3 regions of the Enterobacter sp. SA197 genome follow, and region 2 is predicted to be linked to each of the others. Evidence: predicted binding sites of a transcription regulator. Region 2 holds the regulator's gene; each other region holds the start of a gene.
The links. The regulator Fur, encoded in region 2, represses iron uptake genes when iron is present. The targets are predictions, from matches to a motif close to ATAATAATGAGAACNACTATCAA.
Positions count from the first base shown of each region.

Region 1: a site for Fur is predicted at 6,847-6,869, ahead of fepD (Fe(3+)-siderophore ABC transporter permease). Genes of this name have one in related genera too.
Region 3: a site for Fur is predicted at 1,365-1,387, ahead of sufA (Fe-S cluster assembly scaffold SufA). Genes of this name have one in related genera too.

Region 1 covers NZ_CP096393.1:1,438,395-1,449,147, forward strand. Annotated here, with positions in the region: gene entF (enterobactin non-ribosomal peptide synthetase EntF) at 1-3,657, shown strand, start outside; gene fepC (iron-enterobactin ABC transporter ATP-binding protein) at 4,042-4,842, opposite strand; gene fepG (iron-enterobactin ABC transporter permease) at 4,839-5,831, opposite strand; gene fepD (Fe(3+)-siderophore ABC transporter permease) at 5,828-6,832, opposite strand; gene entS (enterobactin transporter EntS) at 6,943-8,178, shown strand; gene fepB (Fe2+-enterobactin ABC transporter substrate-binding protein) at 8,184-9,107, opposite strand; gene entC (isochorismate synthase EntC) at 9,330-10,505, shown strand; gene M1D91_RS06535 ((2,3-dihydroxybenzoyl)adenylate synthase) at 10,515-10,753, shown strand, end outside.
Region 2 covers NZ_CP096393.1:1,543,098-1,553,850, forward strand. Annotated here, with positions in the region: gene nagB (glucosamine-6-phosphate deaminase) at 1-537, opposite strand, end outside; gene nagE (N-acetylglucosamine-specific PTS transporter subunit IIBC) at 858-2,873, shown strand; gene glnS (glutamine--tRNA ligase) at 3,050-4,717, shown strand; gene chiP (chitoporin ChiP) at 5,110-6,510, shown strand; gene chiQ (ChiQ/YbfN family lipoprotein) at 6,528-6,860, shown strand; gene fur (ferric iron uptake transcriptional regulator) at 6,923-7,372, opposite strand; gene fldA (flavodoxin FldA) at 7,659-8,189, opposite strand; gene ybfE (LexA regulated protein) at 8,324-8,632, opposite strand; gene ybfF (esterase) at 8,764-9,537, opposite strand; gene seqA (replication initiation negative regulator SeqA) at 9,720-10,271, shown strand; gene pgm (phosphoglucomutase (alpha-D-glucose-1,6-bisphosphate-dependent)) at 10,296-10,753, shown strand, end outside.
Region 3 covers NZ_CP096393.1:2,135,783-2,146,535, forward strand. Annotated here, with positions in the region: gene leuE (leucine efflux protein LeuE) at 26-664, shown strand; gene M1D91_RS09865 (DUF1272 domain-containing protein) at 795-1,040, shown strand; gene sufA (Fe-S cluster assembly scaffold SufA) at 1,428-1,796, shown strand; gene sufB (Fe-S cluster assembly protein SufB) at 1,805-3,289, shown strand; gene sufC (Fe-S cluster assembly ATPase SufC) at 3,306-4,052, shown strand; partial or broken gene sufD (Fe-S cluster assembly protein SufD) at 4,027-5,299, shown strand; gene sufS (cysteine desulfurase SufS) at 5,296-6,516, shown strand; gene sufE (cysteine desulfuration protein SufE) at 6,528-6,944, shown strand; gene ldtE (L,D-transpeptidase LdtE) at 7,042-8,055, shown strand; gene M1D91_RS09905 (major outer membrane lipoprotein) at 8,122-8,358, opposite strand; gene pykF (pyruvate kinase PykF) at 8,666-10,078, opposite strand; gene ynhH (protein YnhH) at 10,086-10,322, opposite strand; gene M1D91_RS09920 (inositol monophosphatase family protein) at 10,578-10,753, opposite strand, start outside.

The DNA of each region.
Region 1 (10,753 bases), 100 kb from region 2:
GATGAGTCCCTGACTTTTCCTCTGCCGCAGCGGGTTGATCTGCGCGCTGAGCGTGACCCCCATGCCGCCGCACTGACGATGATGAATGCCGATCTGGCGCAAAACCTGCGCGTGGACGGTGGCAGGCCATTAGTGCACCACGCCCTTCTTCAGGTAAGTGATACCCGCTGGTACTGGTATCAGCGCTATCACCATTTACTGGTGGATGGATTCAGTTTCCCCGCCATTACCCGCCAGATTGCCGCCATTTACCGCGCAATGCGCCACGGCGCCCCCAACCCGGCATCGCCTTTTACCCCTTTTGCAGAGGTGGTAGAGGAGTATCAGCGCTACCGCGAGAGCGACGCATGGCAGCGGGATAAAGCCTTCTGGTCTGAACATCAGCGCACCTTGCCAGCAGCCGGGACATTATCCGACGCGCCACTGCCCGGGCGTGCTGCGACCACAGATATTCTGCGCCTGAAAATGACCCTGGATACCGCCGCGTTCCGTCGGCTTACTCAGGCGGCACCGGCCTGCCAGCCTGCTGACCTGGCGCTGGCGCTGGTGGCCCTCTGGCTTGGTCGTCTCAGCAGTCGACTGGACTATGCCGCCGGGTTTATCTTTATGCGCCGGATGGGTTCCGCCGCCCTTACCGCCACCGGACCGGTGCTTAACGTCCTGCCCCTCGGCGTACACATTGACGCCAGCCAGACCCTGGCAGAACTGGCGGCAAGCCTTGCCGGGCAGCTAAAAAAAATGCGCCGTCATCAGCGCTACGATGCCGAGCAGATCCTGCGCGATGCGGGTCGCGCCACCGGAGAAGAACCGCTGTTTGGCCCGGTCTTTAACGTCAAAATGTTCGACTACCTGCTGGATGTGGATGGGATTGCCGGGCAGACCCACACGCTTGCGACCGGGCCGGTTAACGATCTGGAGATCGCGCTTTTCCCGGAGGAAGCAGGTGGCCTGACGCTGGAGGTGCTGGCGAACCGCAGTCGCTATGAAGAGACCACGCTGCGCACGCATACTGCCCGTCTGCACGATTTACTCCGCCAGTTTGCCGCGAACCCGGCGCTTCGCTGCGGCGAGGCGCAGCTTCTCTCAGCCCGGGAGAGTGGTCAGCTTGAGAACATTAACGCTACCGGCATCATGCTGCCGGAGACCACGCTGAGTGAATTAGTGGCGCAGCAGGCCGCGAAAACCCCGAATGCCCCGGCGCTGGCGGACGCACACTGGCAGTTCAGCTACCGTGAAATGCGCGAGCAGGTCGTCGCTCTGGCAAACCTGTTGCGTGAGAAAGGCGTGAAGCCGGGCGACTGCGTTGCCGTCGCGCTGCCGCGCTCGGTATTTCTGACGCTGGCCCTGCACGGCATTGTGGAGGCCGGTGCCGCCTGGCTGCCGCTCGATACCGGTTACCCGGACGAGCGCCTGCGGATGATGCTGGACGATGCGCAACCGCGTCTGCTGATTACCTCTGACGATCAGCTTGCCCGCTTCAATGATATTCCAGACCTGGCGCACCTGTGTTACGGCGCACCGCTTGCGGTGTCCGGCGATGCGCCGCTGGCGCTCTCCCGCCCGGAGCACACGGCTTATATCATTTTTACTTCCGGCTCCACCGGTCGCCCGAAAGGGGTAATGGTCGGGCAGACCGCCATCGTCAACCGTCTGTTGTGGATGCAAAACCACTACCCGCTGAGCGCGCAGGATGTGGTGGCGCAGAAAACGCCGTGCAGTTTTGACGTCTCGGTGTGGGAGTTCTGGTGGCCCTTTATCGCCGGGGCGCAACTGGTGATGGCAGAACCCGAGGCGCACCGTGACCCGCTCGCGCTTCAGCAGTTCTTCGCCCGCTTTGGCGTGACGACCACCCACTTTGTGCCGTCGATGCTGGCGGCCTTTGTTGCCTCACTGACTCCGGCAATCGCACGGGAAACCTGTCATACGCTGAACAAGGTGTTCTGTAGCGGCGAAGCGTTGCCAGCCGCGCTGTGCCGCGAGTGGGAAGCGCTGACACACGCACCGTTGCACAATCTGTACGGGCCGACCGAAGCGGCGGTCGACGTGAGCTGGTATCCGGCCCACGGCGAGACGCTGGCGGCGGTGACGGGCACTAGCGTGCCGATTGGTTTTCCGGTTTGGAACACGGGACTGCGTATTCTCGATGGCATGATGCAGCCGGTTCCGCCAGGTGTGGCCGGGGATCTTTACCTCACGGGCATTCAGCTGGCGCAGGGCTACCTCGGCAGGCCGGATCTCACCGCCAGCCGCTTTATCGCCGATCCCTTTGCGGCGGGCGAGCGAATGTACCGCACCGGGGACGTGGCGCGCTGGCTGAACGACGGCGCGGTGGAGTACCTCGGTCGCAGTGACGACCAGCTTAAAATTCGCGGCCAGCGTATTGAACTGGGTGAAATCGACCGGGCGCTGATGACGCTGCCGGATGTGGCGCAGGGGGTTACCCACGCCTGCGTGTTGAATCAGGCCGTGGCAGGGGAGGGCGATGCGCGCCAGCTGGTGGGGTATGTGGTGTCTGACTCCGGTCTGCCGCTCGATGTCACCGCACTTCGCGAGAGGCTGACGCAGCAGCTTCCGGCACATATGGTGCCAGTGGTCCTGCTGCAACTGAGTGAGCTGCCGCTCAGTGCCAATGGCAAACTGGACCGTAAGGCGCTGCCGCTGCCCACGCCAGTGCGTCAGCAGGATGCCCGCCCGGTGCGTGAAGGGGCAGAAACTCAGGTTGCAGGCGCGTTCTCGGCGCTGCTTGGCTGCGAGGTGCAGGATGCGCAGGCCGACTTCTTCGCCCTCGGCGGTCACTCGTTGCTGGCGATGCGGCTCGCGGCACTGCTCAGTAAAACCTTTGAGCGCCATGTGACGCCGGGGCAGATCATGGTCGCCTCCACGGTGGAAAAGCTGGCGCTGCTGGTAACGCAGGACAGTGTCGACAGTCGTATGGGACTGGAAACCCTGCTGCCGTTGCGCGAAGGGAGCGGCCCGACGCTGTTCTGCTTCCATCCTGCATCCGGTTTTGCCTGGCAGTTCAGCGTGCTGGCGCGTTATCTCTCGCCGCGCTGGTCGATTACCGGCATTCAGTCGCCGCGCCCGGAAGGACCCATGCAGCAGGCGGCGACCCTGGATGACGTGTGTGAGCACCATCTGGCGACGCTGCTGGCACAGCAACCGCACGGACCTTACCACCTGTTCGGCTACTCCCTCGGCGGAACGCTGGCGCAGGGGATTGCGGCGCGACTGCGGGCGCGGGGCGAAACGGTGGCATTTTTGGGTCTGCTGGACACCTGGCCGCCGGAGACGCAAAACTGGTCTGAAAAAGAGGCCAACGGTCTGGACCCGGAAGTACTGGCAGAGATTGCGCGCGAGCGCGAGGCGTTTATCGCCGCCCGGCAAGGGCAGGGCTCAGACGAGATGTTTGCCACCATTGAAGGCAACTACGGAGATGCGGTTCGCCTGCTGAGCACCGCTCACAGTACCCATTTTGCCGGGAAAGCCACACTGTTTGTGGCAGAGCGGACACTGCCGCAAGGGATGGATCCGCAACACGCCTGGTCCCCGTGGGTGGATGAGCTGGAGGTGTACCGTCAGGATTGCGCACATGTGGACATTATTTCGCCACAGGCGTTTGAATCCATAGGCCCGGTACTGCGGGAGTTGTTGGGGTGAGGGCAACGTATCATGGTTAGGGGCAACATGCGGCGCTGAGGGTATTTCCGTTCACCTTATGTTCCTTGCTTTTCTGTCACACCAGAACCCGTGAACGTGCAAGGGTGGTTCACCGCCACCACCCTTGCAACCCGGGCTCCCGGCCAGGAAAATCGCCGCTGGCGCGGTGCATTCGTCTTATGTCGTCTGACTATCGGGTCGGGGACCAGCCTACATCCCTGTAGGCTATCCCCTCCGCCCGCTTCCCTGCGGGCGGCCCCGGTCAGCCGTCAACGCCTCATCGATTTTCAGCCGGACCCTGTCATCGCGGTGACTGTTTTATTCTCATTGAGCAATGTTTTCGCTGCAAACCGTGAGGGTGAGGGGGCAAACGCCCGGCAAACCTCACCCGGCGTATTTCCCCAGCGGCACCACCAGCGGCGTATGGGCCACTGGATCCTCAATAATCAAACAACGCAGCCCGTACACCGCTTCAATCAGCTCCGGCGTCACGATTTCCTTCGGCGCACCCTGCGCCACAATCTTACCGTCGCGCAGCGCAATCAGATGGGTGGCATACCGGCAGGCCTGATTCAAATCATGCAACACCGCCGCGAGCGTATACCCCTGCTCGCGGTTGAGATCGCTCAGCAGCTCCAGCACATCAATCTGATAACTGATGTCGAGCCAGGTGGTCGGCTCATCGAGCAGCATAATGGCAGTCTCCTGCGCCAGTACCATCGCAATCCATGCACGCTGGCGCTGACCACCGGAAAGGGTATCCACACTCTGGGTCGCCAGCGTGTCCACCCCCGTTGCCCGCATGGCACGCTTAACGGCCTCTTCATCTTCCTTACGCCAGCGGGTAAACAGCGGCTGATGCGGATAACGTCCGCGGGCCACCAGCTCCTGCACGGTAATATCTCCCGGCGTCGTCGCATTCTGCGCCAGCAGCCCGACGCGACGCGCTACCTCTTTGCTGGCAAAGCGCTGGATCTGCTCGCCATCAAGATAGACATGGCCCTGTTCCGGCGTCATCAGGCGGCTCAGGGTGCGCAGCAGCGTCGATTTCCCGCAGCCGTTGGGGCCGATAATGGCAGTGAAATGCCCATCGGGAATGGCGACACTCAACTCAGTGGCGACAATTTTCTTACCGTAGCCCAGGGTTAGGGCTTCGCCGCGCAAACGGGCTGCTGTATCGATCATTTTTTGCGGGACTCCTGAATCAACAAGGCGATAAGGTAAATGCCACCGAGGCTGACGGTGACGACGCCCACGGGTAACTGATAAGGGATAAACAACTGCTGGGCGCAGATATCTGCCAGTAACAGCAGTAACGCCCCACAGAGCGCCGACTGGGTAAGCCCCCAGCGCGCGGTGGCGCTGAGACGGCGGGCGATGTGCGGCGCGACCAGAGCGATAAAGGAGATGGGCCCGGCCACCGCCGTTGATGATGCGGTCAACACCACTGCCACCAGCATCAGCAGCAGGCGAGAGCGTTCTACATTCACCCCCAGCGCGCAGGCGCTGTCATCACCCATCTCCAGCAGCCGCAGGCGGCGAGAAAGCAGGGCCGCAAAAACAAACATCAGGATAATCACTGGCACCGAAGGCAGGGTTTTCGCCCAGGTCAGGCCGTTGAGCGAGCCGGCGTTCCACAGACCTGCGGAGAGGGCGGTCTCCAGGGAGGCATGCATTAACAGCCAGGTATTGAAGGCCACCAGCATGGCCCGGACCCCGATGCCGACGATGATAAGCCTGAAGGTTTCAATACCGTTGCGCCATGCCAGCAGCCAGACAATGATCGAGGTGATGATGCCACCGCCCAGCGCCGCCAGCGCAATTGCCGTTAAATCCTGACCATAAAACACCATCGCCACCAGCACACCGCTCCAGGCACCGGTGTTAAAGCCCATAACATCCGGGCTGCCAAGAGGGTTACGCATCAGCGACTGAAAGATCGCTCCGCTGATACCCAGCGCGGCCCCCACCAGCAGTGCAATAAACACGCGCGGCAGGCGCCATTCAGTCACCACCAACTGCATGGCGCGGGGAGCGGTGCCGCCAAGGGCGTCAATCACCTGCCCGACGCTGAGCATCACCGCACCGCTGCGTAGCCCCCAGACCGCCAGCGCAAGGCACATCAGGCACATTGCCACACAACTGAAAACCAGACGACGGGAAGGGGCGATCACAGGCCACCTCCACGAATGCGTCGTACCAGCACAATCAACACCGGCGCGCCGATAAAGGCGCTGACCACCGAGACACGCAGTTCCCCCGGCACCAGAAAGCGGCCCAGAATGTCGGCAAACAGCAGTAACGTCGGCGTGGCAATCAGCGTAACCGGCAAAGACCAGCGGTGATCGGCACCCACCAGCCAGCGTGCCAGATGCGGCATCATCAGCCCGATAAAGGCAATCGGCCCGACCACCGCCGTGGCGCTACCGCACAGCACGGTGATGGCAATCAGGCCCAGCAGCTGCGTCCGGGCGACTTTACTGCCGAGGGCCGTGGCGGTGTCATTACCGAGGCTCAGGCTGTTCAGGGCGCGGCTTGACAGCAGTGCCGCACCCGCCGCCAGCAGCACCGGGATCAGCACAATCCTGAGCGTTTGCAGGGTACGAATATCCAGCGAACCGGCCTGCCAGAAACGCAACTGGTCATAAACATCCGCATTGAGCAACGAAATACCACTGGACAACCCTTCGAGCACCGCCGCCAGGGCCACGCCTGCCAGCGTCAGACGCACCGGACTTAACTGCCCGCCGCCCGCGCTGCCGGTGAAGGCCACCAGCAGCGAGGCGGTGAAAGCACCACAAAACGCCAGCCCCAGTTGTTCCACCGGCGAGGCGGCACCAAACAGTGCGGCACCGACCACAATAGCGAAGCTGGCGCCGGAGTTAACACCCAGCAGACCAGGGTCAGCAAGGGGGTTACGGGTGAGGGTTTGCATTAACGCCCCGGCAATGCCGAGCGCGCCACCGGCCAGTAAACCAGCCAGCGTTCGCGGCAAGCGGGCGTCACGAATAATGGTGCAGTCAGCACTCTGGCAGGTGCCTGCGAGGGCATCCAGCACCACATCCGGGGACATGGCTTTTGCGCCAAGGAAGAGGCTGAGGGCCATTGCCAGTACCAGCAACAGCAATAACCCGACGACGGTAAACACGCGCGTCCGGGAACGGGAGAACGACATAATACTTTCCTGACTTGATAATGATAGTAATTATCGTTATCGATCTTGTTTGTATATGTTACCATGCACGCTCTGGAATGGATAAAAAAAGTTCGCGTTAAGGCGTTGTAATGAACCGACAATCCTGGCTGCTGAACGTCAGCCTTTTACGAACACACCCGGCCTTTCGCGCGGTGTTTCTTGCCCGTTTTATCTCGATTTTATCGCTGGGTCTGTTGGGCGTTGCCGTGCCGGTACAGATTCAGGCGATGACCCATTCAAGCTGGCAGGTGGGACTCGCCGTCACCCTCACCGGCAGCGCCATGTTTGTCGGCCTGATGACCGGCGGCGTGCTGGCGGACCGCTATGAGCGAAAAAAACTGATACTGATTGCCCGCAGCACCTGCGGCGTGGGCTTTATTGGCTTATGGCTCAACGCGCTGATGCCGGAACCTTCGCTGCTGGCGATTTACCTGCTTGGACTCTGGGATGGCTTCTTCGCCTCTCTCGGCGTGACGGCGCTGCTGGCGGCAACCCCCGCGCTGGTCGGGCGTGAAAACTTAATGCAGGCCGGCGCCATCACAATGCTGACGGTGCGTCTTGGCTCGGTTATCTCCCCGATGTGCGGTGGCTTACTGCTGGCAACCGGCGGTGTTGCCTGGAACTACGGCCTCGCGGCGGCGGGGTCGTTTATCACCCTGATCCCACTGCTCGGTTTGCCGCTGTTGCCACCGCCGCCTCAGGCGCGTGAACATCCGCTGGCCTCGCTGGTGGCCGGTTTTCGTTTTCTGCTCAGTAGCCCGCTGATTGGCGGCATCGCGCTGCTCGGCGGCCTGCTCACAATGGCAAGCGCGGTGCGCGTGCTATACCCGGCGCTGGCAATCCAGTGGCAGATGTCCGCGGCACAGATTGGTCTTCTGTATGCCGCTATCCCGCTCGGGGCAGCGGCAGGGGCGTTAACCAGCGGGCGACTGGCGCATCCACTGCGTCCTGGCCTGCTGATGCTGGGGTCGAGCGTGGGGGCATTTATCGCCATCGGGCTATTTAGCCTGATGCCGCACTGGGCGTTGGGCGCGCTGTTCCTGGTGCTGTTTGGCTGGCTGAGCGCCATCAGTTCGCTGTTGCAGTACACGTTGATTCAGACGCAAACGCCGGAGGCGATGCTCGGGCGCATTAATGGATTATGGACGGCGCAGAACGTTACCGGTGATGCCATCGGCGCGGCGCTGTTAGGGGGGTTAGGGGTGATAATGACCCCGGCTGCTTCGGCCAGCAGCAGTGGCTTCGCGCTGGCAATGGTTGGGGCAATATTGATGCTGGTCTTACGCGAGCTGCGCCGTTTCCGGCAGCAGCCTTCGGTTTCTTAGGTGCATTAGCCAAACAACGCAGACAGGCGCTGTAACACGCGGGTGGCGCTGTAGTAATCCAGACGGAAAGTTTCTGACCCCAGCGCATAGACCCGTTTGTTCTGTACTGCGGTCAGGTGAGAAAGCAGCGGGTTGGCAGAGAGTGCATCGGCATCTTTCTGGTCACTGGCGAAGAGGAACAGCGCTTCGCCGTTGAGGCCGCTGGCGAGGTTTTCGCCGCCCAGTTGCACGATGTCATGGCGCTTGCCCTGGCTTTTGCTGGTGTTGAGACCTTCTGGCAGCGTGGCGAGCGTGAAGCCCAGTTGCGCCAGCAACTGACCCTGCGCAGAGTCCTGGGTCCAGAGGTTGGCGCTATGCGCACCAGGGTTATAGACCAGCGCGGTGACGGGCTGCGGCGGGAGCGTCATTTTCGCTTTGACGTCGCTCAGTTGCTGATGGAATTCGGCAATACGCACGGCGGCTTGTTTCTCCTGCCCGGTAAGGGTGCCCAGTTGGGTCAACAGCGCCTGCCAGCTCTTGTCGTCGTAGTTGATGACAAGCGTAGGCGCGATGGCGGAGAGCTGGTCATACAGCGCGAGCGCAGAGTCGCCACCGGTCGCACTGATGAGGATAAGATCCGGCATCTGCGCGGCTACGGCTTCGGCATTGGGCTCACCAATATACATACGTGCGACATGGCGCTTTTTCGCCACATCGCTCCATTGACGCAGAAACCCCTGGTCATCAGCAAAACGGTTATTTGGCGTGGTCGCGCCGCTGGCAATCACCGGTGCATCAATGGCGAGCAACGAACCGGTTAGCGTAACGCTGGTGGAGACGATACGCAGCGGCTTTTGTTCAAGGGTGTGGCTTCCTTTGCTGTCAGTCACCTGACGGGGCCAGTCGGCGGCCATCGCTGAGGCCATCCCGGAAATAAAAATGAGCAGCATGATAAGGGGCTTACGGCATATCAAAGGGAGTGTCACGACTCGCATCCTGTTTTTATTGAGGTTAATGCTTCTCATTTTCATCGTTGCGGGGGTGGGATGCAAGCCCTAGCGTTGAGAGTACATTGCGCTGCGGTTGACACTCAGTGGCAATACCTTTAGCTTTATCGACCGAAATTCAAATGATAATCATTCGTAATTTATTTATCATTTTTGGAGGATGATATGGATACGTCACTGGCTGAGGACGTTCAACAGACGACAAAAACGCTGGCATCAGACCAGTTTTTCTTTATGTCGCCGTTTCGCAGTTTTACCACGTCCGGGTGCGTTGCCCGTATCAGTGAGCCTGCCGCAGGAGGGGATAACCCACACAGCGCGTTTCAGCAGTCGCTGAGCCAGGCTTTCGCGGACGCGAAGGCGAAAGGGGTGGTAAGGCCGGTGGTGGTGGGGGCTATTCCCTTCGATACCCGCCAGCCCTCCGAACTCTTTATTCCTGCGTCGTGGCAGACTTTTTCGCGCCCGTCTAAACAACATGCCTCCCGCTACTTATCCGCTCAGGGTGCCCCGGTGGTGACTTCACGTACGGAAATCCCTTCGCAGGCGGTGTTTATGGAGATGGTCGCCCGTGGCGCGGCGCTGACCGCCACGCCGGAAGTGGACAAGATTGTCCTGTCGCGGCTGATTGATATTGCCACCGATGCCCGTCTTGACAGCGGCAGCCTGCTGGAGCGCCTGATTGCCCAGAACCCGGCGAGCTTTAACTTCCATGTTCCGCTCAGCAGCGGGGCGGTGCTGCTCGGTGCCAGCCCTGAACTGCTGCTGCGCAAGGACGGTGAACACTTTAGTTCACTGCCGCTCGCCGGTTCAGCACGTCGCCAGCCCGATGACATGCTCGACCGTGAAGCGGGTAACAGACTGCTGGCGTCCGAAAAAGACCGCCATGAACATGCGCTGGTAACCCAGGCCATGAAACAGGTGCTGCAGACGCGAAGCCGTAGTCTGACCCTGCCGGGTTCCCCACAGTTGGTGAACACGCCAACTTTATGGCACCTCGCCACGCCCATTGAAGGCACGGCGCAACAGGGCGAAAACGCGCTGACGCTGGCCTGCCTGCTCCATCCGACGCCCGCGCTGAGCGGCTTCCCGCACGATGTCGCAAAAAGACTTATCGCTGAACTTGAGCCCTTCGATCGTGAGCTGTTTGGCGGCATTGTTGGCTGGTGTGATGAGGAAGGTAACGGCGAGTGGGTGGTGACCATCCGCTGTGCATGTCTTCATGAAAATCGTGTTCGATTGTTTGCCGGTGCGGGTATTGTGCCAGCATCGTCCCCGGCGGGAGAGTGGCGCGAAACCGGCATCAAACTGACCACCATGCTTAACGTTTTTGGCCTGCATTAAGGAGTGATGATGACCCTTCCCTTTACCCGTTGGCCGGAGGCGTTCGCCAGGCGCTACCGTGAGAAAGGTTACTGGCTGGATAGGCCAATGACCGAGATGCTGACCCGCCATGCGCAAAGCGATGCGACGGCAGTGATCGATGGCGAACGCCGTTTTAGCTACCAGCAGCTTCACCAGGCGTCTGACAACCTGGCAGCCCGACTGCAGGCACTGGGCATTCAGCGTGGCGAGACCGCACTGGTGCAGCT
Region 2 (10,753 bases):
GCTGACATCGCCATCGAAGAAGCGCGAATTCGCCACACGCGTGTCATGAGTCAGGGTTTTAATACGAGTACGAGACGCCAGCGAAGACGCCGGTTCGTTAAAGGCAATATGACCATCGTTACCTACGCCGCCCATGAACAGGTGAATCTTGCCATAGGAGCGGATTTTTTCTTCATATTGACGACATTCTGCGTCAATATCCGGGGCGTTGCCATCCAACAGATTAATATTTTCTTTCAGAATATCAACGTGATCGAAGAAGTTACGATGCATAAAGCTATGGTAGCTTTCCGGATGCTCTTTTGGCAGCCCGACATACTCATCCATGTTGAAGGTGACCACGTGCTGGAAACTAACCTGGCCCGCTTTGTGCATTTCAACCAGAGCTTTATAAGCGGTTAATGGTGTGCCGCCTGTCGGTAAACCGAGAACGAAAGGGCGATCCGCGGTCGGTTTGAAGGCATTAATGCGATTAACAATATGACGGGCGGCCCATTTTCCGACTTGTTCAGCTGTTGCCAGGGGAATCAGTCTCATTATTCACCTCGATGTTGAGTTTAAAAGTTTGCGGATTGCAGGCCAGTGATAGTGTAAGCGTAATGCAGTTTTGCTTCGCAGGGAGCAATCCGTTTTGATTTTTTTAATCATAAAATAAGTTTTGCTTGTTAGCTAGCAAAGTGGAGGGTTAATAACGATATTTGGTGATTAAAATCACAAAAAGTGCGCTTTTAATTTGCGAGGCGAATTAATTTTTCACACACTTACACTGTCGTGAAAAAGGCCGTGCTTTCAGGTTAAGTAAGACAATAAAAAATACTGTTTCTATGCACCCGGTGTGGGGTCAGAGGGGGAATAACGTGAGTCTTTTAGGTTACTTGCAAAAGGTTGGCCGCGCACTGATGGTGCCGGTCGCCACGCTGCCCGCAGCAGCAATTCTTATGGGGGTCGGTTACTGGATCGATCCGGTAGGCTGGGGTGGGGATAATGCGCTGGCGGCGCTTTTTATCCAGTCTGGTTCTGCCATCATTGACAACATGGGTGTGCTGTTTGCAGTGGGTGTCGCCTACGGTATGTCCAAAGATAAAGACGGGGCTGCTGCTCTTGCAGGCTTCGTCGGATTCCTGGTATTAACGACGTTGTGTTCGCCAGCCGCCGTCGCCATGATTCAAAAAATCCCGGCCGATCAGGTGCCTGCCGCTTTCGGTAAGATTAAAAACCAATTCGTTGGGATCATGGTGGGTATTATCGCCGCCGAGCTATACAACCGCTTTAGCAGCGTTGAACTGCCAAAAGCGCTCTCCTTCTTTAGTGGTCGTCGTCTCGTACCGATCCTGACCTCGTTCATCATGATCGTTGTTGCCTTTATTCTGATGTATATCTGGCCTGTCGTGTTTAGCGGTCTGGTAGGCTTTGGTGAACATATTCAGAAACTAGGGTCGACGGGTGCGGGCATCTATGCCTTCTTTAACCGCCTGCTAATCCCTGTCGGTCTGCACCATGCGCTGAACTCCGTATTCTGGTTTGATGTTGCGGGTATTAACGATATTCCTAACTTCCTCGGCGGCGCGCAGTCCATTGCTGCAGGTAAAGCTGAAATTGGGATCACGGGTCGTTATCAGGCAGGCTTCTTCCCTATCATGATGTTCGGTCTGCCGGGTGCGGCACTGGCTATTTACCACAGTGCCCGTCCCGAAAACAAAGCCAAAGTGCTGGGTATCATGATGGCGGGTGCGTTTGCCGCCTTCTTCACCGGCATCACCGAACCGCTGGAATTCTCCTTCATGTTCGTGGCACCAGTGCTCTACTTCATCCACGCAGTGCTGACCGGCATTTCCGTATTTATTGCCGCGACCATGCAGTGGATTGCAGGGTTCGGCTTTAGTGCGGGTCTGGTGGATATGGTGCTTTCATCACGTAACCCACTGGCTGTTCACTGGTACATGCTGATTCTGCAAGGCCTGGTCTTCTTCGTTATTTATTATGTGGTGTTCCGTTTCACTATCCAGAAATTCAACCTGCTGACACCGGGCCGTGAACTGGCTGTTACTGGTGACGAAGCAGACGGTCAGGATGTGAATGTAAGCGCGAATGCTGACCAGGATGTTGCCGGTCTGGCTCGTCAGTACATTGCGGCTGTGGGGGGGTCCTCGAACCTGACTGGCATTGATGCCTGTATCACGCGTCTTCGTCTGAACGTTAAAGATTCTGCGTTAGTGGATGAAGCGATGGCGAAACGTCTCGGCGCTACCGGAATTATTCGTCTGAATAAAACCAGCGTGCAGATTATCGTAGGTTTCGTTGCTGAAAAAATTGCCAACGCCATGAAAACCACCGGCAATGTTCCAGCCGCTGACAACGTTGCACCTGCTGCTACAGTTGCACCGGTTAAACCTCAGGCTGTGCCGAATGCGTCCGTGATTGCTGAACTGGTCTCACCCATTACGGGTCAGGTTGTTTCTCTGGATGAAGTGCCAGATGAAGCGTTTGCCAGTAAAGCTGTTGGTGACGGAGTGGCTATCAAACCAACCGATAAAGTGGTGGTATCCCCGGCTGCCGGAACCATCGTAAAAATCTTCAACACTAACCACGCGTTCTGTCTCGAGACGGAGAAAGGAGCGGAGATTGTGGTTCACATGGGCATCGATACCGTAGCGCTGGCTGGACAGGGCTTCTCCCGTCTGGTCGAGGAGGGGGCACAGGTGGTGGCCGGGCAACCTGTCCTGGAAATGGATCTGGATTACCTGAACGCCACAGCACGTTCAATGATAAGTCCGGTGGTATGCAGCAATATTGATGACTTCTCCGGGCTGGTAATTAAAGCTCAGGGCGCCGTTGTTGCAGGTCAAACGCCGCTGTACGACATCAAAGGCTAATCGCGTTTCGTAGTGGTTTTGCCAAAAGCGGCAGAGGACATTTTCTCTGCCGCTTTTTTTTGCATTAACTTGCATAGTCCGTTTTGTATATATTTTCCGTAAACAAGGGTTGTCTGGAAGACCCGCTTATAAGATCATGTTCCGTTATACGTTGTTTACGCTTTGAGGAATCTACGATGAGTGAGGCTGAAGCCCGCCCGACTAATTTTATTCGTCAGATCATTGACGAAGATCTTGCTACCGGTAAGCACAATTCCGTTTGCACCCGTTTCCCGCCTGAACCGAACGGCTACCTGCATATCGGCCACGCGAAATCTATCTGCCTTAATTTTGGTATCGCGCAAGACTATAACGGGCAATGCAATCTGCGTTTCGATGACACGAACCCGGTGAAGGAAGATATCGAATACGTTGACTCCATCAAAAATGACGTAGAGTGGCTGGGTTTCCACTGGTCTGGTGATGTGCGTTACTCCTCGGACTACTTTGATCAACTGCATCAGTATGCGGTTGAGCTGATCACCAAAGGTCTTGCCTTTGTTGATGAACTCTCAGCAGACGAGATCCGCGAGTATCGCGGTTCGCTTACCGCGCCTGGCAAAAATAGTCCATTCCGCGACCGGAGTGTTGAAGAGAACCTTGCCCTGTTTGAAAAGATGCGGGCTGGTGGCTTTGAAGAAGGTAAAGCTTGCCTGCGCGCCAAAATTGATATGGCTTCCCCCTTTATTGTGTTGCGCGATCCGGTGCTGTACCGCATCAAATTTGCGGAACACCATCAGACAGGTAACAAGTGGTGCATATATCCGATGTACGACTTTACCCACTGCATCAGTGATGCGCTGGAAGGCATTACGCATTCTCTGTGCACGCTGGAATTCCAGGATAACCGTCGCTTGTACGACTGGGTGCTGGACAACATTTCTATTCCGGTTCACCCGCGCCAGTATGAATTTTCGCGCCTGAATCTGGAATACACCGTAATGTCAAAACGTAAGCTGAACCTGCTGGTGACGGACAAACATGTTGAAGGCTGGGATGACCCGCGTATGCCGACCATCTCCGGGCTGCGTCGCCGTGGTTACACCGCCGGATCCATCCGTGAATTCTGCAAACGTATTGGCGTGACGAAGCAGGACAACACCATTGAGATGGCTTCGCTGGAATCCTGCATCCGTGAAGATCTTAACGAAAACGCGCCGCGCGCGATGGCAGTAATCGATCCGGTTAAACTGGTTATCGAAAACTACCCGCAGGGTGGGAGCGAAATTGTCACCATGCTTAATCATCCGAACAAACCGGAAATGGGCAGTCGGGAAGTACCCTTCAGCGGTGAAATCTGGATCGATCGCGCCGATTTTCGCGAAGAAGCTAATAAACAGTACAAGCGACTGGTGATGGGCAAAGAAGTGCGTCTGCGCAACGCCTACGTGGTAAAAGCTGAACGCGTTGAGAAGGACGCCGAAGGCAATATCACCACTATTTTCTGCACCTATGATGCTGACACTCTGAGCAAAGATCCGGCAGATGGTCGCAAGGTAAAAGGCGTGGTTCACTGGGTCAGCGCTGCGCACGCGCTTCCGGTAGAAATTCGTCTGTATGACCGTTTATTCAGCGTCCCGAACCCGGGTGCTGCTGAAGACTTCCTGTCGGTGATGAATCCGGAATCCCTGGTCATTAAACAGGGTTATGCGGAGCCATCCCTGCAGGCCGCAGAAGCGGGTAAAGCTTATCAGTTCGAACGTGAAGGTTATTTCTGTCTCGATAACCGCTACGCCACGGCACAGAAACTGGTCTTTAACCGCACGGTTGGTCTTCGTGATACCTGGGCGAAAGTCGGCGAATAATTGCAGCTAATCTCATGAACGCCGCTTTGTGCGGCGTTTTTTTATTCTATAACGACGCTGTTATTACTGAACGTAAATAATGGTTTGTGGTTGACCTGAAAAATTGTTTTAATTTTATTATTTTCTATTTTCATTTTTAGCAATTTTTTTAGTGAGCCCTTTCTTCTCTCAATAATATTTCTAATCCTCTTCCTCTATTCAAGAAATATGTGTCCCTTGTCATATTCTTGGTTTTCTTTCTGGCAAATAACTTGATCCTGATAGTCGGTAAAAATAACCTTGATTCGTGGTGTGAAAGAAGTTTGCAGCCACACTTTGCCATTTTTTTATGCTTATTTTCTTGCTGCCTGCCTTTGCACAGCATTTTTGTATTTAGTCAAAGAGGAACAATTATGATCGCGTTTACCGCTAAACGTAAGGCGATAGCATTAGCTATTGTCGGTACAACAACACTATCAGCTTTAATAGCACCCCCGGTGGCCAGGGCCGCAGGGTTTGTTGAAGATTCTACACTTACTGGCGGTGTCTATTACTGGCAGCGTGAACGCGACCGTAAAGATGTCACTGATGGTAATAAATATAAAACCAATCTGGCGCATTCTACCTGGAATACCAATCTCGATTTCCAGTCTGGTTATGCAGCAGATATGTTTGGTTTCGACGTTGCGGCATTTGCAGCTATTGAAATGGCCGAATCTTCAGGTAGCGCACATCCTAATGAAATGGCGTTTTCTAACAGCCATAAGGTCTATGATGAAGACTGGGCTGGAGACCGAAGTGGGGCAAGTCTCTATACTGCTGCGGCAAAATTTAAGTACGGGCCGTTATGGGCCAGAGCGGGCTATATCCAGCCCACCGGTCAGACGCTACTGGCGTCCAACTGGAGTTTTATGCCGGGTACGTATCAAGGTACGGAAATTGGCGTAAATCTCGACTATGAAGATTGCGGTACCCTGAGTTTCTCCTATATGTGGGCCAATGAATATAAGGCCCCCTGGTATAACGAAACCGATAATTTTTACCAGAATGATGGCGTGAGTAAAATTGATTATGTCCACTCCATTGGCGCGCAATATGATTTTAAAAATGATTTCATTTTAGAAGCGGCATTTGGACAGGCACAGGGCTATGTAGATCAGTACTTCGCGAAAGCCAGTTATAAATTTGATATTGCTGGGAGTCCGCTGTCTACAAGCTATCAGTTCTACAGCTCACGTGATAAAGCATCTAATCACACTATCAATGATATTTATGATGGTACGGCCTGGTTACAGGCGCTGACCTTTAATTATGCCGCAGGGCCCGTTGATTTACGTCTGGAGGGCACATGGGTAAAAGCGGACGGCCGGCAGGGAAATTTCAACTCACGTATGACACCACTTTATGGCTCGTCAAATGGCCGACTGGATATCTGGTGGGATAATCGTTCTGACTTTAACGCCCATAATGAAAAAGCGGTATTTGTTGGCGCTATGTATGATTTGAAAGATTTAAATCTTCCGGGCTGGGCGGTAGGTGCCTCATATGTTTATGGCTGGGATGCCAAACCATCCAACGTTTCGTCTGGCGATAAATACTATAAGGCCGGCAATTCAATTAAGGAATCCGCTTACAGCCTGGATGTGGTTTATACCCTGCAGGACGGCATGGCGAAAGGCACATTATTTAAGCTGCACTTTACCCAGTTCGATAATCACTCCGATATTCCAAGCTGGGGTGGGGGTTACAACAACATCTTCCAGGATGAGCGCGACGTGAAATTTATCGTCATTGCACCTTTTACGATTTTCTGAGGCGAGGGTAGGGCAACATGAATAAAAGTATAATGACTCTGTTTATGGTTCTGGGGCTTACCGCCTGCGTACAGCAACCTCAGGCGCCGAAAGAAGATATGCGTTTGAGAGCGGCTTATAGTGCCTGTATTAATACTGCAGAAGGTTCATCGGAAAAACTTGAAGCCTGCCGTAGCGTGCTGGAAGTGCTGAAGTCAGAAAAGGCGCATCAACAATTTGCCCACGAAGAGTCGGTACGCACCCTGGATTATCAGCAGTGCCTTGAAGCCACCCATACGGGGAATGGTCAGGCGGTAAAAGCCAACTGCGATCGTATCTGGCAGGAAATTCGTAGCAACAATACGCAGTAGCCACCCAGGGTAAACCAATAAAAAAGCCAACCTTCAGGTTGGCTTTTTACGTTTACGGAAGATTACTTAGCAATCTCGTGGGCGTTTTCATCGCTGCGGCAGTCGCCTTCAGCGCAATGGCCGTAGAGGTACAGGCTATGGTTCGTCAGGCGAATGCCGTGTTGGGAGGCAATTTCACGCTGCCGGGCTTCAATGGAGTCATCACTGAATTCAATCACTTTGCCACAGTCGAGGCAAATCAGGTGGTCATGGTGATGCTGCTGAGTCAGTTCAAAGACAGATTTGCCGCCTTCGAAATTATGGCGGGTTACGATCCCGGCATCATCAAACTGGTTCAGTACACGGTAAACCGTTGCCAGCCCGATCTCTTCGCCCATATCGATAAGGCGCTTATATAAATCTTCCGCACTGACATGATGGTTGTCCGGCTCCTGAAGCACTTCCAGGATTTTCAAGCGAGGAAGCGTGACTTTCAGGCCGGCCTTCTTTAATGCGGTATTGTTGTCAGTCATGCGGAATCTGTCCTGTTGCTAAACGATTCGCTTCCGGGGAGGGAAGCTACAAGGAATGCTCTGGGAAATGCGTCTCATTATAGAACTGCCATGTCTAAATGAAAACTGCAAGTCCTCAAGTAAAGTAAGCGTATAAAACGTGGTAGCGCCAACAAAGTCATGCGGTATCCGTTTCAACCAGGCCATATTGTACAGTGCTGGCGGCAAAAGTTAAAAAAATGTAGCAATTATTTCCATTGGTTTTAACTATCAATAAGGCGCAACATGTAGATTGCGCCATATACTGTCAGGCATTAATAATTGCGGTAAGGTTCAGCTCTTCAGAAATCTGTTTCACCCATTTTTCGACGCGACCCGCGGTGAGCTCCGGTTGACGATCTTCATCAATAGCCAGACCTACAAAGTGATCATCGTCAGCAAGGCCTTTGGACGCTTCAAAATGGTAACCTTCTGTCGGCCAGTGACCAACGATGACCGCGCCGCGCGGTTCGATGATGTCACGGATAGTCCCCAGTGCATCACAGAAGTATTCGGCATAATCTTCCTGGTCACCGCAACCAAAAAGGGCAACCAGCTTTCCATTGAAATCAATCTCTTCCAGCGTCGGGAAAAAGTCGTCCCAGTCACACTGTGCTTCGCCGTAATACCAGGTTGGAATACCCAGCAACAGAATATCGTAACCTTCCAGATCTTCTTTGCTGCTCTTCGCAATATCGTGAACATCCGCAACATCTTTACCAAGCTGCGCCTGAATCATTTTTGCGATGTTTTCGGTATTACCGGTGTCGCTGCCGAAAAAAATGCCAGTGATTGCCATGAGTAAAATAACCTCTTGAAACTTAATGATATGGTGGTGGCGTTTAGCCCACGGATAAGGGCAATCATAGCAGATAGGAGAAGCGCGCGGAAACTGCAATCGCCTCGGACTGCACTCTCTGCTACATGAAAGCGTTAATCAGACGAAGATTCAGAGTAATCAATGCTGTTCAGCGCTTTGAGCTGTTCCAGCAACATCTCTTCAATGAGTTCACTGCGGCTCATTTGACGCGCGTCTGCCAGGGCATTCAGTGCGTCCACTGCCTCAGCATTTATTTTCAATTCGACGCGTTTAAGCCCACGAAATTTATCGCGTTTAAGCTGGTTACGCTTGTTAATGCGTAATTGCTCGTCGCGAGAGAGCGGATTGGTTTTGGGACGTCCCGGGCGACGCTCATTCGCGAACAGATCTAGTGTCGTGCGGTCCGTTTGTTCTTTAGCCATGGTTTAAGGATACTACGGGAAGTACAAGCAATCGGGTCATTGCCCGGGCTGATTAGCGCGCCATCATACATCAGCGATGCAGGGACGCCAACGCCCGGGCGCGTTATGGCGACCGGTCGCCGGGTTTTTAATCAGTTCGTCTTTTCAGAGAGATAACGGCGGATGGCGCGTAAAACGGCATCTGGCTTTTCTGCATGTACCCAGTGCCCCGCGCCCGCAATGACATGCGCCTTCGCCTGAGGAAACTGGCTGAGTAACGCCTGCCGGTACTGCTCAGTCACATAAGGGGAGTTACCGCCGGGAATGAAAAGAGCGGGGTGGTTCCAGGCCGGAACGGCTTCCCAACCCACAATATGCGGATACTCTTCCCATAATACGGGAACGTTAAATCGCCACTGGCCCTCACTAAAAGATTTCAGAAGAAACTGAATAACGCCCTCTTCATCAATTACCGTGCGCATCACGGCCGCTGCTTGCTGGCGCGTGGTGACCTTTGCATCCGTTACGGCATTGATGGCGGCGAAAATCTCGTCATGGCGACGTACAGCGTAATCGACAGGGGCAATATCAATAGCCACCAGCCCGTCAATACGTTCCGGCGCAATCGCCGTTAATGCCATCACCGCTTTGCCGCCCATGGAGTGGCCGATGAAGGTAGCGCGTTCGATACCCTGCGCGTCCAGTGTCTCGACCAGATCCTGCGCCATTGCCGGATAATTCATCGTGTCGGAACGGTCAGACTGCCCGTGATTACGCATATCCACTTGCAGAATATCATGATCAAGGACGAGGTCGCGGGCAAGGATACCCAGGTTGTCAAGGCTGCCAAACAGGCCATGAACCAGGACGATGGGAGAATTGTTGTGCGATTGTTGTGCAGTTTGCGCTCGGGTATTCAATTTCATGGCAAAGTTCTTTTTTTCGCTCTTTCGGATTAGGGTATTATGTTGAACATTCTGCCGCCCGGCTGCAAGGTTCAGAGGTAATCTAACTTAGCCGCCACTCAGGTTAAGCGCTATCCGCTGTTGAGATTTGACTCTATAATCTCAATAACTTGTATTCAGATAAGACACTGCACTGGATTAAAATGAAAACGATTGAAGTTGATGATGAACTCTACAGTTATATTGCCAGCCACACGAAGCATATTGGTGAGAGCGCATCCGACATTTTACGGCGCATGTTGAAATTTTCCGCCTCCTCTCAACCTGCTGCCACGCTGACCGCCGCTGCAAAAGAAACCCCTGTTACACCGAAGGTTGAAGAGACTAAACCGACGAACACCGCGAAGGACAGGGTGCGTGCCGTGCGCGAGCTTCTGCTTTCGGATGAATACGCTGAACAGAAAAAAGCGGTTAACCGTTTCATGCTGGTGCTGTCTACACTCTATTCTCTGGACAATAAAGCCTTTGCAGAATCCACTGAGTCTCTGCACGGGCGGACCCGCGTATACTTTGCGTCTGACGAACAAACCTTGTTGCAAAATGGCACGCAGACTAAGCCAAAACAGGTGCCAGACACGCCATACTGGGTCATCACCAACACTAATACGGGTCGTAAATGCAGCATGATCGAACACATCATGCAGTCAATGCAGTTCCCGGCGGAATTGATTGAAAAGGTTTGCGGCACAATTTAATCCTTGCATAAGAAGGACCAGGCAATGGCTAACCATGAACGTGCAGGTCAACCTGCGCAGCAGAGCGATTTGATCAACGTCGCCCAACTTACCGCCCAGTACTACGTGCTGAAGCCGGAAGTGGGTAACGCTGAACATGCGGTAAAATTTGGTACATCAGGCCACCGTGGCAGTGCGTGGCGCCACAGCTTTAACGAGCCTCATATTCTGGCGATTGCTCAGGCGATTGCTGAAGAGCGCGCTAAAAACGGCATCACCGGGCCATGCTACGTGGGTAAAGATACCCATGCTTTGTCTGAACCTGCGTTCATCTCCGTGCTTGAAGTGCTGGCAGCAAATGGCGTTGACCTCATTGTGCAGGAAAACAACGGCTTTACGCCTACGCCGGCCGTCTCAAACGCCATCCTGGTCCACAACAAAAACGGCGGCGCGCTGGCAGACGGTATTGTTATCACCCCCTCACACAACCCGCCGGAAGATGG
Region 3 (10,753 bases), 590 kb from region 2:
CCTGAAGGTTGTTCAAGGAGGAAAAGTGTTTGCCGAATATGGTGTGATTAGCTTCTGGTCCTATTTCATTGGCGCCATCTTTATTATTCTGGTGCCCGGCCCTAATACCTTTTTTGTGCTTAAAACCAGCATCGCGGGTGGGCTTAAACATGGCTATGTTGCGGCGACAGGGGTTTTTCTTGGCGACGCTATTTTGATGTTTCTCGCTTATGCCGGAGTCGCTACGCTGATTAAGACAACGCCGGTACTGTTTAATATTGTCCGCTATCTTGGCGCTATCTATCTGCTCTGGCTCGGGCTGAAAATGCTCTACAGTACGCTGTTTCGTCGGGCCGCAGCCGGCGAGGAGCACGAGATCCAGAAGGGAGACATCTTCAGACGCTCTCTGATTCTGAGTCTCACAAACCCGAAAGCCATCCTGTTTTACGTCTCTTTTTTTGTACAGTTCATTGATATTCATTACGTAAACCCCGGGATGTCCTTTTTTATTCTCGGCGTAACGCTTGAGATGATTAGCATCTGTTATTTCAGCTTTTTGATCGTATCAGGCTCCTACGTTACCCAACTGGTGAAGACGAAAAAGCGTCTGGCAAAACTGGGCAATTCGCTCATTGGTTTATTGTTTGTCGGCTTCGCTGCCCGTCTGGCAACGCTGCAATCCTGACCACGGGGGAGAGGAGAAAATTCTCTGGCGCAACTCAGCGTTGGGGCAGGTCGGATTTCGCTTCTCGCATGGGAATAAATCTGCTATTTCTTTTGCTGCCCCTTCTCATACCAACCTTGAGGTGCAGACGATGCTCGAATTAAGACCGGGATGTGAATGCTGCGATACCGATTTACCGGGCGACTGTGAAGATGCCGTCATCTGCTCATTTGAATGCACATTTTGCCGCGAATGTGCCTCAGGACTCGGGATGCAGTGCCCAAATTGTGGCGGTGAGTTAGTCAGTCGTCCGCGACGTGCTATTGAAAAGTTAGTGCATAACCCCGCCTCAACGACGCGAATTTTTAAGCCGCTTGGCTGCAAGAAATCCCACTAAATACGCTGCGTTACGCTTATCCCCTTCGTCCAGAAGGGGTTCCGGCGCGCTCCACACACTCTCAGAGTGTGATCCAGTTCTCCTTTATCTGCGCTGACGCTCTTCCCACCCGCTATTTTTATCTGCCTATTCTAAAAATAGGTATTGCCTATACATCTTCACTTGTTTTTGCTTTTTGCCCGCCCCATTAATGATTAGCTATTAATTATCAGTCTGTTAAACAATTCTTCACATGTCTGTTAAGCCTCACCGGAGGGTCTATGCTTAATACAGAGGTTTAAATTACGGGCAAAGCATGAATAACCCTTCGGAATAGAGGTTGAAGTGAGAATCATTATCACTAACATAGTGTTATGCCTTTCAGGCTTTATGACATGAGGTAGTCCCATGGTAACGCAATCAGAAACTTTTAATCCGGCCGACTTTAGCTGGCGTGGCCTCACCATGACGCCAGCGGCGGCTGAACATATTCGCGCACTGATGCAAAAGCAGCCCGAACTGCTTGGCGTAAGACTGGGTATCAAGCAAACCGGTTGTGCAGGCTTTGGTTACGTGCTGGATACGGTCAGTGAACCTGCAAAAGATGATCTGCTCTTTGAAAATGAGGGCGCCCGGCTCTATGTGCCGCTTCAGGCTATGCCGTTTATCGACGGCACCGAAGTGGATTACGTGCGGGAAGGGTTAAACCAGCTGTTCAAATTCAATAACCCTAAAGCGCAGAACGAATGTGGCTGCGGCGAAAGCTTTGGGGTATAGGCGGTACTATGTCTCGTAATACTGAAGCAACTGACGATGTCAAAACCTGGACCGGGAACCTCAACTATAAAGAGGGTTTTTTCACCCGGCTGAACACTGATGAACTGGCGAAAGGCATTAACGAAGAGGTTGTGCGCGCCATATCAGCTAAACGTAATGAACCTGAATGGATGCTGGAGTTCCGCCTTAACGCCTTCCGCGCCTGGCTTGAAATGGACGAACCGCACTGGCTTAAAGCCCACTACGACAAGCTGGACTATCAGGATTACAGTTACTACTCCGCACCCTCCTGCGGCAGTTGCGATGATTCCTGCGCCTCGCAGCCTGGCGCTGTGCAGCAAACCAATGCCAATGCCTGGCTTACAGAAGAGGTGGAAGAGGCCTTTAATCAGCTCGGCGTGCCGGTACGTGAAGGGAGAGAAGTGGCGGTTGACGCTATTTTTGACTCGGTTTCTGTGGCGACAACATACCGGGAAAAACTGTCTGAGCAGGGGATTATTTTCTGCTCGTTCGGCGAAGCCATCCACGATCATCCGGAACTGGTGAAGAAATATCTGGGTACGGTTGTTCCCTCAAACGACAACTTCTTCGCCGCCCTGAACGCTGCCGTGGCGTCTGATGGCACATTTATTTACATACCCAAGGGAGTACGGTGCCCGATGGAACTGTCCACCTATTTTCGCATCAATGCGGAAAAAACCGGGCAGTTTGAGCGCACCATACTGGTGGCCGATGAAGGCAGCTACGTAAGCTATATCGAAGGCTGTTCTGCGCCCGTACGAGACAGTTATCAGCTCCATGCGGCGGTGGTGGAAGTGATCATCCATCGCGACGCGGAGGTGAAATATTCAACCGTGCAAAACTGGTTCCCGGGTGATAACAACACCGGCGGCATTCTGAACTTCGTTACCAAGCGTGCGCTTTGCGAAGGTGAAAACAGCAAAATGTCGTGGACTCAGTCGGAAACCGGCTCGGCTATCACGTGGAAGTACCCCAGCTGTATCCTTCGGGGCGATAACTCCATCGGTGAATTTTTCTCGGTTGCGCTGACCAGTGGTCACCAGCAGGCGGATACCGGGACCAAAATGATCCACATTGGTAAAAATACCAAATCGACCATCATCTCCAAGGGGATCTCTGCCGGTAAGAGCCAGAACAGCTACCGTGGCCTGGTGAAAATCATGCCTGGTGCCACCAATGCCCGTAACTTTACCCAGTGTGACTCAATGCTGATAGGCCCGGATTGTGGCGCACATACCTTCCCCTACGTTGAGTGTCGGAACAATACGGCCCAACTGGAGCACGAAGCAACCACATCACGTATTGGGGAAGACCAGCTGTTCTACTGCCTGCAGCGTGGCATCAGTGAGGACGACGCCATTTCGATGATCGTCAATGGCTTCTGTAAGGACGTATTCTCCGAGCTGCCACTGGAGTTTGCCGTTGAAGCGCAAAAACTGCTGGCTATCAGCCTTGAACACAGCGTCGGTTAAGGATTAAGGAACAAACATGTTAAGTATTAAAGACCTGCAGGTTAGCGTTGAAGATAAAGAGATTCTGCGGGGCCTGAGCCTGGAGGTTCGCCCGGGGGAAGTGCACGCCATCATGGGGCCAAATGGCTCTGGTAAAAGTACGCTGTCGGCCACGCTTGCCGGTCGTGAAGATTACGAAGTCACCGGCGGAAGCGTGGAGTACCACGGTAAAGATTTACTGGCGCTCTCCCCTGAAGAGAGAGCCGGTGAAGGGGTATTCATGGCCTTCCAGTACCCGGTGGAGATCCCTGGTGTCAGTAATCAGTTTTTCCTGCAAACCGCGCTTAATGCCGTGCGCAAATACCGTAATCAGGATGAACTGGATCGGTTCGACTTCCAGGATTTGATGGAAGAGAAAATCAAGCTGCTTAAAATGCCGGAAGATTTGCTGACCCGCTCGGTCAACGTGGGTTTTTCGGGCGGCGAGAAAAAGCGTAACGACATCCTGCAGATGGCGGTGCTGGAGCCGAATCTGTGCATCCTTGATGAAACTGACTCGGGTCTGGACATTGATGCGTTGAAAATCGTGGCTGATGGGGTGAACTCGCTTCGCGATGCGCAGCGCTCATTTATCATTGTCACCCACTATCAGCGTATTCTGGACTACATCAAGCCAGACTTCGTGCACGTGTTGTATCAGGGCCGTATCGTCAAATCCGGTGATTTCACGCTGGTTAAGCAACTGGAGGAGCAGGGGTATGGCTGGCTTACCGAACAGCAGTAACGCACTGCAACAGTGGCACCACCTCTTTGAAGCGCAGGGTGGCGCGCGGTCTGAAGAGGCTTCGCAGCATTTTCAACAGCTCTTGCGCCTGGGCTTGCCGACCCGCAAGCATGAAAACTGGAAATATACCCCACTCGACGGGCTACTCAATCACGCCTTTGTGAGCCGCAGCGGATCGCTGACGGAGGCTGAATGCTCCGCGCTGGCTCTGCCAGTGGAGGCGTTGCGGCTGGTCTTTGTTGATGGTTATTTCAATGCTGAGCTGAGCGATGACACTTCTGGCTCAGGCTTTGAGATAGCCATTAACGAGGACCGTCAGCCGCTTGCTGCACCCGTTCAGCCGGATGTTTTCCTGCACCTGACAGAGAGTCTGGCGCAGACGGTGACCCATATCCGGGTAGCGCGCAACCAGCGTCCGGCTAAAACCTTATTGCTGATGCATATAACGCAAGGGGTGGATGGCGAAGAGATGAACACTGCGCACTACCGTCACCACATTTCGCTGGCGGAAGGGGCAGAGGCGACCGTGTACGAACATTACGTCAGTCTTAACCCTCAGCGCCACTTTACCGGAGCCCGCTTTACGATGGACGTGGCGGCGAACGCGCAGTTGCACCATTTTAAAATGGCGTTTGAGAACCCGCAAAGCTACCACTTTGCCCATAACGACATTCGTCTGGCAGAGGATGCATCAGCGGACAGCCACAGTTTTCTGCTGGGCAGTGCGGTGCTGCGTCACAACACCAGCACTCAGCTCAATGGCGAAAAACACCACGCTGCGCATGAACAGTCTGGCAATGCCCGTCAAATCCGAAGTATGCGATACCCGCACCTGGCTTGAGCATAACAAGGGGTATTGCAACAGTCGCCAGCTTCACAAAACTATCGTGAATGATAAGGGCCGTGCGGTCTTTAATGGTCTCATTAACGTAGCGCAGCATGCGCTGAAAACTGACGGGCAGATGACCAACAACAATCTGCTGCTGGGCCGTCTTTCAGAAGTCGATACCAAGCCGCAGCTTGAAATTTATGCGGATGATGTGAAATGCAGTCACGGGGCGACCATCGGCCGCATTGATGATGAGCAGATGTTCTATCTGCGCTCACGCGGTATTGATGCGCAGGCCGCTCAACAGATGATTATTTACGCCTTTGCCGCTGAGCTTACCGAAGCCGTCAGCGATGAGGTGCTCAGGCAGCAGGTGCTGGCCCGTATCGGGCAACGCCTTGCGGGAGGCATAGCATGAGTATTTCCGTTGACAGCGTACGCGCCGACTTTCCAGTTCTGACGCGTGAGGTTAATGGCGTGCCGCTGGCGTACCTTGACAGCGCCGCAAGTGCGCAAAAACCTGCGCAGGTCATTGATGCCGAAGCGGAGTTTTACCGCCAGGGCTATGCTGCTGTTCACCGGGGCATCCATACGCTCAGCGCTGAAGCCACCCAGCGTATGGAAAAGGTGCGTGAACAGATTGCGGCCTTCGTCAATGCGCGGTTGCCGGAAGAGCTGGTGTTTGTCCGTGGTACTACCGAAGGGATAAACCTGGTAGCCAATAGCTGGGGTGAGAGCCAGGTCGGGGCCGGCGATAACATCATCATCAGCGCCATGGAGCATCACGCGAATATTGTGCCGTGGCAGATGTTGTGTGAGCGCGTGGGCGCACAACTGCGCGTCATCCCCCTTAACCAGGACGGCACGCTGCAACTGGATACTCTGCGAGGTCTCTTTGATGAGCGTACCCGGCTGCTGGCAATCACGCAGGTTTCAAACGTGCTTGGCACGGAGAACCCGGTTGCTGAAATGACTGCCCTTGCCCATGAGTATGGCGCGAAAGTGCTGGTGGATGGCGCCCAGGCGGTAATGCATCACCAGATTGATGTTCAGGCCCTGGATTGCGACTTTTACGTCTTCTCCGGGCATAAACTGTACGGGCCTACCGGCATTGGCGTTTTGTATGTTAAGGACGCTATCCTGCAGGCTATGCCACCGTGGGAAGGTGGCGGGGCGATGATCGCAACCGTCAGCCTTACCAAAGGGACGACCTACGCTAAAGCGCCGTGGCGTTTTGAAGCCGGAACCCCCAATACCGCCGGGATTATTGGACTGGGTGCCGCTATTGAGTATGTCAGCGCACTGGGTCTGGAGAATATCGCCCGTTACGAGCAATCGCTGATGGATTATGCGTTAAAGGCACTCCAGGAGGTACCAGACCTTAAGGTGTACGGTCCCGCGCACCGGCTGGGGGTAATTGCGTTCAATCTTGGCAAACACCACGCTTATGATGTCGGGAGTTTCCTGGATAATTATGGTGTTGCCGTGCGTACAGGACACCATTGTGCGATGCCGTTGATGGACTTTTACAACGTACCGGCGATGTGCCGCGCATCGCTTGTGATGTACAACACGGAAGAAGAGGTGGATCGTCTGGTGGCTGGCCTGAAACGTATTCATCAGTTGCTGGGCTAAGAGAGGCGAAAATGGCTGTATTACCGGACAGAGAAAAGCTCCTGCGAAATTTTGGGCGTTGCGCCAACTGGGAAGAGAAGTATCTTTATATTATTGAACTGGGCCAACGATTAGCCCCCCTGGAAGAAAGCGCACATAACCCGGAAAACATTATTCAGGGTTGTCAAAGCCAGGTGTGGATTGTGATGCACCGTAATGAGAATGGTGTCATTGAACTGGCCGGAGACAGCGACGCGGCCATTGTAAAAGGGCTGATAGCGGTCGTGTTCATTCTTTATCAACAGATGACGCCGCAGGATATTCAGGCCTTTGATGTGCGTCCCTGGTTTGAACAAATGTCCCTGACTCAACACCTCACGCCTTCGCGTTCGCAAGGGCTTGAAGCAATGATTCGCGCGATACGCAACAAAGCGGCCAACATTAGCTAAACTTCAAAGACAGCTTTCATCCTGTGACGCGAGGTGGTTTAACTGCCTCGCTGGTTTTTCAGCATTCGGCCTCTGCCGTGAATACAGGAGTATTAGCATGAAACGCGCGTCTCTACTCATAATAAGTCTTATCGGCGCGTACAGCGCCATTCAGAACGCCTGGGCCGTAGATTATCCCCTTCCTCCTGAAGGCAGTCGACTCATCGGGCAAAACCAGACCTACACCGTGCAGGCAGGAGATAAAAATCTTCAGGCTATCGCTCGTCGCTTTGATACCGGGGCGATGCTGATACTGGCCGCCAATAACACTATTGCGCCGGTTCCGGGGCCGGGTACGGTGGTGACTATACCTTCGCAGATGCTCCTGCCGGATACACCGCGGGACGGGATAGTCGTAAACCTTGCTGAACTGCGGCTCTATTACTATCCACCGGGTAAGAACATTGTACAGGTCTTCCCGTTGGGCATCGGGCAGCAGGGGCTTGAAACCCCCGTCAGCATCACGCGTGTGAGCCAGAAGATCCCGAATCCTACCTGGACCCCAACGGCCGGAATCCGGGCGCGTTCACTGGCCAACGGCATCACGCTGCCACCGGTTGTGCCAGCCGGGCCAAACAACCCGCTGGGACGCTTTGCGTTGCGCCTGGGTATCGGAAATGGTGAGTACCTGATTCATGGCACCAATGCGCCGGACAGCATTGGGCTGCGCGCAAGCTCGGGTTGTATGCGAATGAATGCGGCAGACATCGAAACCCTGTTTTCGCAGGTTTCAACGGGCACGCGTGTCGCTATCGTCAATGAGCCGGTGAAATATGCCGTGGAGCCGGACGGTCGTCACTACATTGAAGTTCACCGGCCACTGTCGCAGACGCTGGAAGAGGATCCGCAGACGCTGCCTATCGCGTTCTCTGCCACGCTTAGTGGGGCTATTGAACAGGGAGGGGCAGACAGAGCATCAATTGAGAAGGCGCTTAATCGCCGTGCGGGTTACCCGGTCGCTATTCCGGTTACTAAAAATGAACAGGTTGTTAGCCAGGGTGTTGTCTCTGTACAGAACAGCGCGACAAAAGCGGTCAGTGATGAAGATGAGGGTGCAATGGCTACGCAATGAGTTGAAAAGGCAGAAGAGAGATAAAAAAAATGGCGCACAAAGTGCGCCATTTCAACACAGGTACTATTACTTACGGTATTTAGTAGCCTGGTTGTCCAAACGCTGGTTAGCGCGTGCTGCGTCGTCTTTAGCAGCCTGAACGTCGGAACGGATTGCGTTCACGTCGTTGCTCAGCTGGTCAACTTTAGCGTTCAGAGTCTGAACGTCAGAAGACAGCTGATCGATTTTTGCATTGCTGGAGCAACCAGCCAGCAGAGTAGAAGCCAGGATTACCGCGCCCAGTACCAGTTTAGTACGATTCATTATAAATACCCTCTAGATTGAGTTAATCTCCATGTAGCGTTACAAGTATTACACAAAGTTTTTTATGTTGAGAATATTTTTTTGATGGGAATCCACTTAATTTTGATCGTTCGCTCAAAGAACCACCTACTTTGAATAAAACGTTAAAAAAAGTGTGATAAAACAGCAAGCTTCCATCGGATTCATCTTAGATAATACCTGGTTTAAATAGTGAAATCCGATTTGCAATTTATTCATACCCGAGGCACGAAAATAAAAAAAGCGCCCTCAGGCGCTTTTTTAATCACGGAAAATCGTCCAGGAATTATTACAGAACGTGGACGGATGCGGTATTGGTGGTGCCGCTGGAAACCAGTGCGCCGGAAACCATCACCACCACGTCTCCTTTCTGCGCCAGACCGCTCTGTACGGCCAGCTCTTTGCCCAGACGATAGAAGTCATCCGTAGAGGCGATTTCTTCCACCAGCTGCGCTACCACGCCTTTGCTTAGCACAAGCTGGCGAGCGGTGGTCTCGTTAGTGGTCAGGGCCAGAATGGTAGCATCCGGGAAGTATTTACGTACCGCACGGGCTGATTTACCACCCTGGGTCGCAACAACGATCAGCGGAGCATCCAGTTTTTCAGCGGTTTCAACTGCGCCACGGCACACGGCTTCAGTGATGCGAAGTTTGCGGCTGTCATTGTTGAAGTCCAGACGGCTGGTCATCACGCGGTCAGTACGTTCGCAGATGGTTGCCATAATGGAGACGGCTTCCAGCGGATATTTACCTTTCGCGGATTCCCCGGAGAGCATAACGGCATCGGTGCCGTCCAGGATGGCGTTGGCAACGTCACCGGCTTCTGCGCGGGTAGGGCGCGGGTTTTTGATCATTGAGTCAAGCATCTGCGTGGCGGTGATAACCACTTTGCGCGCGCGGATGCATTTTTCGATCATCATTTTCTGCGCGAAAATGACTTCCTCAACCGGGATTTCAACGCCCAGGTCACCACGCGCAACCATGATGCCATCAGACGCTTCGAGGATATCGTCAAAGTTGTTGAGGCCTTCCTGGTTTTCAATTTTGGAGATGATCTGAATGTTTTCACCGCCATGCGCTTTAAGATGCTGACGAATTTCTTCTACGTCAGAACGTTTACGGATGAAGGATGCTGCAACGAAATCCACGCCTTGCTCGCAACCGAAGATAAGGTCTTGCTTATCTTTTTCAGCCAGCGCCGGCAGCGCAATAGAAACGCCTGGCAGGTTAACACCTTTGTTTTCGCCCAGATCGCCGTTGTTCAGGACCTTACAGATAACCTTGTTACCTTCGATGGCGGTCACTTCCATGCCGATCAGACCATCGTCGACCAGAACCGTGTTGCCAACCTGCAGATCTTCAGTGAAGCCTGCATAAGTCACGGCTACGGTTTCGTTGTTACCCACAACGGTTTTATCGGTGGTGAAGGTGAAGGTCTGGCCTGCTTTCAGCGCGACGTCATTACCGCCTTCCAGCTTGATGGTGCGGATTTCCGGACCTTTAGTGTCCAGCAGAATCGCCGCTTTTTTACCGGTTTTGCTCATCACGTTGCGCAGGTTCTGGATGCGCTGACCGTGTTCAGCATAGTCGCCGTGAGAGAAGTTCAGACGCATTACGTTCATGCCAGCGTCCAGCATTTTGGTCAACATCTCTTCGGATTCGGTTTTCGGACCGATGGTGCAAACAATTTTGGTCTTTTTCATGACAGTTTTAATCTTTAAGTTGAGAGAGGGATTTAGAAATTATGTTCCGGTGAGCGTTACGCGCCGGAGTAAAGCCTGTAGTGCGAAAATTGCGATGCCACTGGTTAAGAATAGGTGACATCAAAAAAGCGTGCAGAGTAATAAAGTGTGCGTCTGTTTCAGCCCAACCGGATAGACAGCGATGTGATGAGAGATATTTACAGTTCAATGAGCTGAAACCATTCAAGAGTGAATAGGGCCCCATTATACGACGAAAAAGAGGTAAAAGGAAAATGAAAACGCTGTTTCAAAACGCTTCTGTGCAGTTTCACAACGATGTGTTATCAACGTGTTAAGTTAGCACAAATTTAAATTCAGGGGATTGACGGGATTCCCTGGCTTCTGCCTGTGAAACAGGGCCTTCATCGACATAAGCCTGGTATAAATAACGGTTTTAACCGATTGTGCTGGCAAAACCGTCCTCAGGGCTTACAAAAAAAACCTAATGCGCTTAACCGATTTAGCTGTTGAGGATGCGCAGAGCTTCCTCATGCAGACGGGGGCAACCAGAGGCAAGAATAGTTCCACCCAGCTCAGGACGGCCACCGCTTAATGTGGTGACGATGCCGCCTGCCTGCTCGATAACGGGGATCAACGCCACAATATCGTAAGGTTGCAGGGAGTACTCCAGACACA